2 regions of the Margalitia sp. FSL K6-0131 genome follow, and region 1 is predicted to be linked to the other one. Evidence: a T-box and tRNA genes for the amino acid it is inferred to sense, from the RefSeq annotation. Region 1 holds a T-box; the other holds one or more tRNA genes.
The links. A T-box is a leader RNA that pairs with one kind of tRNA and senses whether it is charged. The one in region 1 lies ahead of serS (serine--tRNA ligase), so its partner is inferred to be a tRNA-Ser.

Region 1 (4,434 bases):
TGAAAGAATAAGCTATTTTCTTAAACAAACACAATTGTTAAGAAATAAATAAGATATACTCTAGTTCCAACTTCACCCTCAATCTCAGGCGGGACCAGAGGTAATTCACGAGCTAGTGAAAAGTAGTTCGAATTTCACCTTTATATCACAAACTTCCTTATCATATTAAAAGAAGTCGCCTAAAAAGCGGCTTCTTTTATTTCCTCTATAAAACAAAAGATTCGTTACAAAAAGTAACGAATCTCAAATCTCCAATATTTTATGCGTGTTATTATTCAATATGGCGGAGGAAGAGGGATTCGAACCCCCGCGCGGTTTAACCCGCCTGTCGGTTTTCAAGACCGATCCCTTCAGCCGGACTTGGGTATTCCTCCGTATCGACAAGTAATAATATAACAAACAAAAAACAGCTTGTCAACACTATTTATAAGTTATTTTTTATCTTCTTTTTCCCGATTGATATTTGTGTTTATTATTAACTTTTGCCTAATGCGTACACGTGTACAGTTATATCGAGAGAAAACCTAGTAAACATGTACGCATAAAGGCATTTAGATTACATAAATTTATTTTGCTTTAATAACATCCACATTTCTCATATATGGACGCAACACTTCTGGAATTATTACACTGCCATCTTCTTGTTGGTAGTTCTCCAAAATAGCAGCGACTGTACGTCCGATTGCCAAGCCTGAACCATTTAGTGTATGAACATGTTCTGGCTTCCCATTAAGTTCGCGGCGGAAACGAATATTTGCCCTGCGTGCTTGAAATGCCTCAAAGTTACTGCAAGAAGAAATCTCGCGATAAGCATTATAGCTTGGGATCCATACTTCGATATCGTATTTTTTAGCAGCTGTAAATCCTAAATCTGCTGTACACATACTTAAAACACGGTATGGCAATCCAAGTAATTGAAGTACTTTTTCTGCATGACCTGTTAATTTTTCAAGCTCCTCATAAGAATCTTCCGGTTTCACAAACTTCACCAGCTCTACCTTGTTAAATTGATGTTGGCGAATGAGTCCCCTAGTATCACGACCTGCAGAACCTGCCTCAGAACGGAAACATGCACTAAATGCTGCATAATTGATAGGAAGCTGATCCCCGTCTAAAATTTCATCTCGGTGTAAATTTGTCACCGGTACTTCTGCTGTAGGGATTAAGAAGTAATCTTCACTCTCTACTAAAAATGCATCTTCCTCGAACTTAGGCAGCTGGCCAGTACCTGTCATACTTGCACGATTCACTAAATATGGCGGTAATACTTCTTCATAACCATGCTCTTCTACATGCAGGTCTAACATAAAGTTAAATAAAGCCCGTTCTAGCCTGGCACCTAACCCTTTGTAAAATACAAAACGGCTTCCTGTTACTTTCGCTGCGCGTTCAAAATCTAATATACTTAAATTTGTCGCAATATCCCAATGCGGCTTAGCTTCAAAATCAAACTCTCTTACCTCTCCCCATTTACGGATTTCGACATTATCATCTTCTGATTCTCCAATTGGAGTACTTTCATGAGGAATATTAGGAATAGACATGAGGATGCGATCCAATGTTTCTTCCACCTGACGCAATTCATCGTCATATAGTTTTATTTTTTCTCCAACTTCACGCATTTCGGTGATCAAGTTGTCAGCATCTTGCTTTTCCCTTTTCAATTGCGCTATTTTTTGACTTACTTCATTGCGTTTGCTTTTTAAATCTTCTGTAACAACAATAAGTTCCCGTCTTTTTATATCCAATTCCTCAAACTTTTCAAAGTCGGTCAAATCTTCCCCGCGATGCTGCAATTTTTCCTTTACTTTATCGAAGTTTGCTCTTAAATATTTAATATCAAGCATGCTATTTTCCTCCTTATTCTTAATAAAAACAAAAAACTCCCGTCCCCTATAAAGGGACGAGAGTTACCCGCGTTGCCACCCAGATTGAAAGCAAATTAGATTTGCTTTCCACTTTAATCGATAACGGTTTTACCCGAAAGTACTTACTAGTTTAAAAAACATTCGGTACTTCGCTCAAGGATGGATTCGCAAATTTCCTTTATCGGTTTACACCGGCCACCGACTCTCTAAAAAAGAATAACTTGCTACTATTTCCTGTCAATGCTTTAAATTGATATTAAAAAATAATTTACTACAATTTTTACCTAAATGCAACTGCTTTTATGCATTTTCTTTTGATTTTTTGACCATATCCACAAAATATTCTGTTAGTCTGCTGTCATCTGTTAATTCCGGATGGAAGGAGCAGCCTAAAAACTGTCCTTCTCGAGCTGCTACTATTCTTCCATTATGTTTGGCAAGTACTTCAACGTTCTCGCCAGCTTCAACGATATGTGGCGCACGTATAAATACTGCCGGAAAATGGTCAGCTACACCAGCTATATCTAAATCAGTTTCAAAGCTTTCCTTTTGTCGACCAAATGAATTTCTTTCAACCTTTACATCTAACACTCCAATATGCGGTTGATCATATCCTACAATCGATTTAGCCAGTAATATTAAGCCAGCACAAGTGCCGAACATCGGCTTACCTTGTTTTCCAAAGTTCTTAAGCTCATCTAAAAAGTCATACTTATCTATGAGCTTCCTCATTGTTGTGCTCTCACCACCGGGTAGAATCAACCCATCCAGCTCATTTAATTGCTCCTTGTGCTTTACTACAACTGCATTAGCACCACATTTCTCTATTGCATTAACATGTTCTCTTACAGCCCCTTGAAGGCCTAGTACACCGATTTTAACCATTAGACGATACTCCTTACCAGCCTCGTTCTTGCATACGAGATTCTGGTGATAATGAAGATATTTCAATTCCTTTCATTGCTGTTCCTAGGTTTTTGGAAATATGAGCAATAAGCTCATAGTCTTGATAATGTGTTGTTGCTTCTACAATAGCTTTAGCAAATTTTGCAGGGTTTTCTGATTTGAATATACCCGAACCAACAAAAACACCATCTGCTCCTAATTGCATCATAAGTGCTGCATCAGCTGGAGTTGCAACCCCACCAGCAGCAAAGTTAACGACTGGCAAACCGCCATGCCTTTTAATTTCAAGCAATACTTCGTATGGCGCCCCTAGAATTTTGGCTTCAGTCATTAATTCATCTTCATTCATGCTGATGACTTTTCTTACCTGTGCATTTACTTTTCGTATATGTCTAACTGCTTCTACAATATTTCCTGTACCTGGTTCACCTTTTGTGCGCAGCATTGAAGCACCTTCACCGATTCGGCGTGCTGCCTCCCCTAAATCACGACAGCCACAAACAAATGGAACAGTATATTCCTTTTTATTTAAATGGTATTCTTCATCAGCTGGAGTTAATACTTCACTTTCATCAATATAATCTACTCCCATTGCCTCAAGAACACGTGCCTCAACAATATGGCCAATTCTTGCTTTAGCCATTACAGGGATTGTCACAGCATTCATCACTTCTTCCACAATACGTGGATCAGCCATTCTTGCTACACCACCAGCTTTTCGTATATCTGAAGGTACGCGTTCTAATGCCATAACAGCAACTGCTCCAGCATCTTCTGCAATTTTTGCTTGTTCCGCATTTATAACGTCCATAATTACCCCGCCTTTTTGCATTTCTGCCATGCCGCGCTTAACTCTATCAGTTCCTGTTTTCACGAACACTACCCCTTTTTTCTGAAAATATTTAATTCCCATAAAGTTCCTAAGATTAATAAACAGCAAAAAAGACACCTTGTCAAGAAGGTGCCTTTAAAATGCTTTATTTGTATAGTATTAATTTTAGAACCAACCTTTAACTGTAGATGTTATTCCGCCCCAAATATTAGCAAAAAAGTGGCCCACGCCTCTCATCATAAGAACAAACCAATTTGCCTTATCGACATTATTTGCAGTTACAACATAAACACTAGCAGATTTTTGGCCATATAAATATCCATAATCCTTTGAACCTTTATATTCTGCTACAAGTTTTCCCACTGCTTCGTTCTTTTTCACAGGTGCTAAAAGATTGCCATCTTTGTCGAGCTTTTTCTTATCTAACACTAAAACAGGTTTAAAAGCTTTATCCTCACCATTTTTTACAACTAAACGAAGAGGCTCTTTTGTGGAAATCTTTACATTTTTTTCTTTCCCTTTTAACACTGGAAGAGTTTTATGTTTACTAATTTCATAGTTTTTAGGATAAACCTCTTTAACGGAAAAATTACTGAACGCATAATCCATCATTTTTTTCGTTTCATCAAATCGTGCGCTGTATCCGCCTTGACCTTTTGCATTTGTTGCATTTAATACAACCGTAATAACCCGCATTCCATTTCGTTGAGCAGTACCCGTAAAGCAATAGCCTGCAAAATCTGTAGTACCTGTTTTCAAACCATCCACACCATTATCCTTTGAACCATAGACTAATGATGGCAGCATCCAATTCCAGTTTTCCATTTT
Region 2 (4,434 bases), 560 kb from region 1:
TACTTATCGTCCGCAGAGATAGCGATGGTGTCATCATCTGCGAATTCATCTTCATCTTCGCGCCCAGGTGTTTTTAAATCGCGCCATTTGATGACGAAATAGAAGATGATAAAATAGATAACTCCATAAATTAAGCCAACTAAAATCAATAGCAACGGTTTTTGAGCAATACCATAGTTCAAAATATAATCAATCAAACTTGCAGAAAAGCTGAAAGAATCATGGATACCAAGCAAATACGTCACCGCAAATGATGTAGCGGTCAGTAAAGCATGAATAACGTAAAGCAGTGGTGACACGAACATGAATCCAAATTCAATTGGTTCCGTTACCCCGGTAACAAAAGAGGTTAACGCCATACCGAGCAGTAAACCTGCTGTTTTTCTGCGCCGATCTGTTTTGGCTGTAGCCATCATTGCGAAACAAGCGGCTGGCAAACCAAACATCATAATAGGGAAGAAACCGGTCGTAAACCTTCCGGCAGTCGGATCATGATGCAGGAAGCGGGTAATATCCCCATGATACACATTTCCGGCGGCATCCTTAAAGGTTCCAAAATCAAACCAGACAAGAGTATTAATAATATGATGCAAGCCTAAAGGAATAAGCAGTCGGTTTAAGAATCCGTAGACCGCGTAGCCAAAGGCACCGGCACTTGTAATCCAATGAGCTAATGCATCAATTCCATCTTGTACATACGGCCAAATATACCCGAATAGAATCCCTAAGATAACTCCTGCTAAAGCTGTAATAATCGGAATAAATCTCCTTCCTCCGAAAAAGGCAAGCCAGGTTGGAAGATGAATATCATGGAACCGGTTGTATAATAAACCGGCGACAATTCCGGAAATAATTCCGCCGAGTACTCCCATATTTACCGTTGGATTAATGGCGTGTGTAGTAAAGGTTAAAACCATATAACCGATGGCGCCTGCTAATGCGGCAGCTCCATTATTATCTTTTGCAAAGCCAATGGCGACGCCAATCGCAAATAAAAGGGCAAGATTACTAAAGACGGCATCTTGTCCAATCGCCATGCTTCCGAAAAAGGCATTTCCAGCCTCAGCAATAAATTTAATATTTAGCAAGTCTGGTTGACCCAGCCGCAATAATAAACCAGCTGCAGGCAGGACTGCGATAGGCAGCATCAAGGATTTACCGATTTTTTGCAGAAATGCTAGCATGAAAATTCCCTCCTATGCCATGTCCTTTTTAGCAGTGAATCCAAAAACACTTTGACTTTGTAGCAGATAACACCTAATCAATAGATATTTTCGTTTCCCCTTTTTCCTTTTTCGGTTCACGTTTATCCATTTCCTGAATAATTTCCACTAAATCTTCAATCGCCATTTCTCTTACATAGCTTTGATTATCCTCCAATTGGGCAGCAACGCTAATGACCATCCTCTTGATGTATGTCCAATCTTCTTTAAAGGTTAAAAAATCAATTGTTTCCAAAGCCTTCTTCCTCCCGCAATAATTTACCTTTAAGGTAACCGTTTTGCGGAACTTCTATTCTGTGTCAGATAGCAGTTCATCAAGGTGCCTGGAGATCCTTTGCATTGAAAAAAGAAAGGAATTTAGTATAATAGAAGAGGAACATTTTTTTGGAGGAGTACCCAAGAGGCTTAAGGGGGCGCACTCGAAATGCGTTAGGGGTAGTAGACCTGCCCGCGTGGGTTCAAATCCCACCTTCTCCGCCATACATAGGAATGTTAGTGCTGTATTTTTGTGACTTTAACCATAAGTTTTCGAAAAATGAAGGCTAATGCTTGAATATACTTTGCGAAATTATATGCTTGAATATTTTAGAAAGATATAATGAAATTAACAATGGAAAAAGCTGATGATCAAAATAAGATCATCAGTTTTTTTATAATATAAATGCATAATAGTTCAACATGGGATGATATTTCTGATTGAAGTAAAAGGGCAGGTTGAATGAGAAAGTTTTACAACGGAAGAGCATTTTAATAAAATAAATCGATTTCTCAATACTAAGTTCTTATTTTAGAGTCCGTTTTTTATTTTTAAATCTAAGGCCAAATTACTAACTAGAGATTACATATAGCGGTAAAACAAATACAAATGGTAAGAATACATTAACGAAAATTCCTATTTTGAATGAGGGAGGATGAAAAGTTGTAAAGATCGCATAAAGATGTGCATTCAATATAGGAGATTTGTCCAAGATAAAAAATAGTAAACACATAAAGGGGGGCATTGAGTATGACAACATTTCAAGAAATGGGAATTAGTGATCCTATAAAAAGAGCAATTACGGATATGGGATTTGAAGAAGCATCTCCTATTCAAGAGAAAGCCATTCCTATAGCTTTGACTGGGAGGGACATTATTGGTCAAGCACAAACAGGGACAGGAAAGACGGCTGCCTTTTCAATACCGATTTTAGAAAAAATAGATACAAGCAAAAAATTTGTACAAGCTAGCTATTGCAATTGCACCGACCAGAGAGTTAGCTATCCAGGTTTCAGAAGAGATTAATCGTTTGTCAAAATATATGGGTATCACTGCGCTTCCTATTTATGGAGGGCAGTCGATAGAACGTCAAATTAAGGCATTAAAAATGGGACCTCACATCATTACGGGAACACCCGGAAGACTTTTAGACCACATTAAACGTAAAACGCTAAAATTAAACCGTATCTCAGTTGTTGTTTTAGATGAAGCTGATGAAATGTTAGATATGGGCTTTCTGGAGGATATCGAACGAATCCTCAAAGAGACCCCTGAAGAAAAACAAACTATGCTGTTCTCCGCGACCATGCCCAAACCTATTCAAAATCTTGCAGAAAGGTTTATGCACAATCCTGAGTTAGTAAAGATGAAAGCAAAGGAAGTTACCTCTCCAACTGTTAAGCAAATTTATTATGAGGTTAATGAACGGGATAAGTTTGAAGTGCTTTGCCGTCTGCTAGATGTTGATAACCCAGAATTAGCAGTTATTTTTGGAAGAACTAAACGACGTGTTGATGAATTAAGTGATGCATTAAATAAAAGAGGTTATCTTGCTGATGGATTACATGGAGATTTAAATCAGCGACAGAGAGATGCTGTGATGAAAAAATTTCGTGAGGGAAAAATTGATATTTTAGTGGCAACCGATGTTGCTGCAAGAGGAATTGATGTATCAGGGGTTACTCACGTCTACAATTTTGATATTCCTCAAGACCCTGAAAGTTATGTTCACCGAATCGGTAGAACAGGGAGAGCAGGTAAAACAGGGTTAGCCATTACATTTGCTACACCAAGGGAGACCGGACAAATCCGCAGTATTGAAAAAGCCTCCAAAGGAAACATTCAACGCAAATCAATACCGACCATAGCTGAGGCAAGGGAGTCTATACAGCAAGCCGCAGTAGAAAAGATGATCCAATTGGTTGAAGAGGAGCAGTACACACAGTTTAATCGTGCAGCAAGCGAATTGCTCGATCAGTACGATTCAATTACATTAGTTTCAGTTGCCTTAAAATTGATGTCCAAGGAACAGAGGGATGTTCCTGTTCAATTAACTTCCGAGACTCCGCGATATTCCAGTAAGCCTAAAAAGAAGGTAAAAGAGAAATCTAGTAGAAACAATAAAGGGAATAGGGAATTAGCGAAGAAGGGGAGCAAGGGTAAACGTAAAAAAACTTCCATGTCCTCTCGAAAAAAAGAGGCATTATAAAACAATATAAGAAGGATACAATGTTAGAAACAGCCCGGATAGAGAAGAGAAGCAGCTAATGAGACAGATGCGGGGGCATTCCTTTAATAAGGGATGCTTTTTTTCTATTGTACAAACTAAACTAAAGGTCACTTTCCAAAAGTGTTAGGAAGCTCTTTTCTTATGCCACAAAAGGGGCAGGATAGCTCAATAGGAATATACTTACTTTCAAATTAATTTTTAAATGGTGGATGAAAGCTCTGTATATTGTTAATCAATATGTTATACTGTAGTGAACCTTTAAAGCTCAAAATCATTTTACTGTACCTGTTTTAGATTCCTACTCACTGTTGAGTAGGTTTTTTTTATATAAGAATAATCTAGAAATACATAAAAAAACAGGCTCTATTAGGGCCTGTTTGAATAATTTTATTTAGATTAAGCTTTTTGAACGTTAGCTGCTTGATCTCCACGAGGTCCTTGCTCAACATCAAATGTAACTTTTTGACCTTCGTCTAAAGATTTGAAACCTTCACTTTGGATAGCTGAGAAGTGTACGAATACGTCGCCTCCATTAGCACGCTCGATAAAACCAAAACCTTTTTCTGCATTAAACCATTTAACTGTACCTTGTTCCATTTTTGTTGCCTCCTAGTGTGTAACCACACAATGTGTTACTATCCTTGCCCAAAGTGATCATCAAGACGAAAAGTCGACACTTATACTATCCTTTACACCGAACAAAAATAATTCCTACTTATCATAAC

Region 2: it has a tRNA-Ser gene. The T-box ahead of serS (serine--tRNA ligase) is inferred to sense a tRNA for this amino acid. The anticodon was not compared.

The regions. Positions count from the first base shown of each region.
Region 1 is NZ_JBBOZS010000001.1:19,047-23,480, reverse strand. Features, by position in the region: gene NSQ59_RS00105 (deoxynucleoside kinase) at 1-52, shown strand, start outside; tRNA gene NSQ59_RS00100 (tRNA-Ser) at 282-374, opposite strand; gene serS (serine--tRNA ligase) at 567-1,847, opposite strand; T-box leader at 1,897-2,118, opposite strand; gene pdxT (pyridoxal 5'-phosphate synthase glutaminase subunit PdxT) at 2,169-2,753, opposite strand; gene pdxS (pyridoxal 5'-phosphate synthase lyase subunit PdxS) at 2,767-3,687, opposite strand; gene NSQ59_RS00080 (serine hydrolase) at 3,772-4,434, opposite strand, start outside.
Region 2 is NZ_JBBOZS010000001.1:574,858-579,291, forward strand. Features, by position in the region: gene nagE (N-acetylglucosamine-specific PTS transporter subunit IIBC) at 1-1,184, opposite strand, end outside; gene NSQ59_RS02950 (hypothetical protein) at 1,258-1,458, opposite strand; tRNA gene NSQ59_RS02955 (tRNA-Ser) at 1,610-1,703, shown strand; partial or broken gene NSQ59_RS02960 (DEAD/DEAH box helicase) at 2,230-3,688, shown strand; gene NSQ59_RS02965 (cold-shock protein) at 4,106-4,306, opposite strand.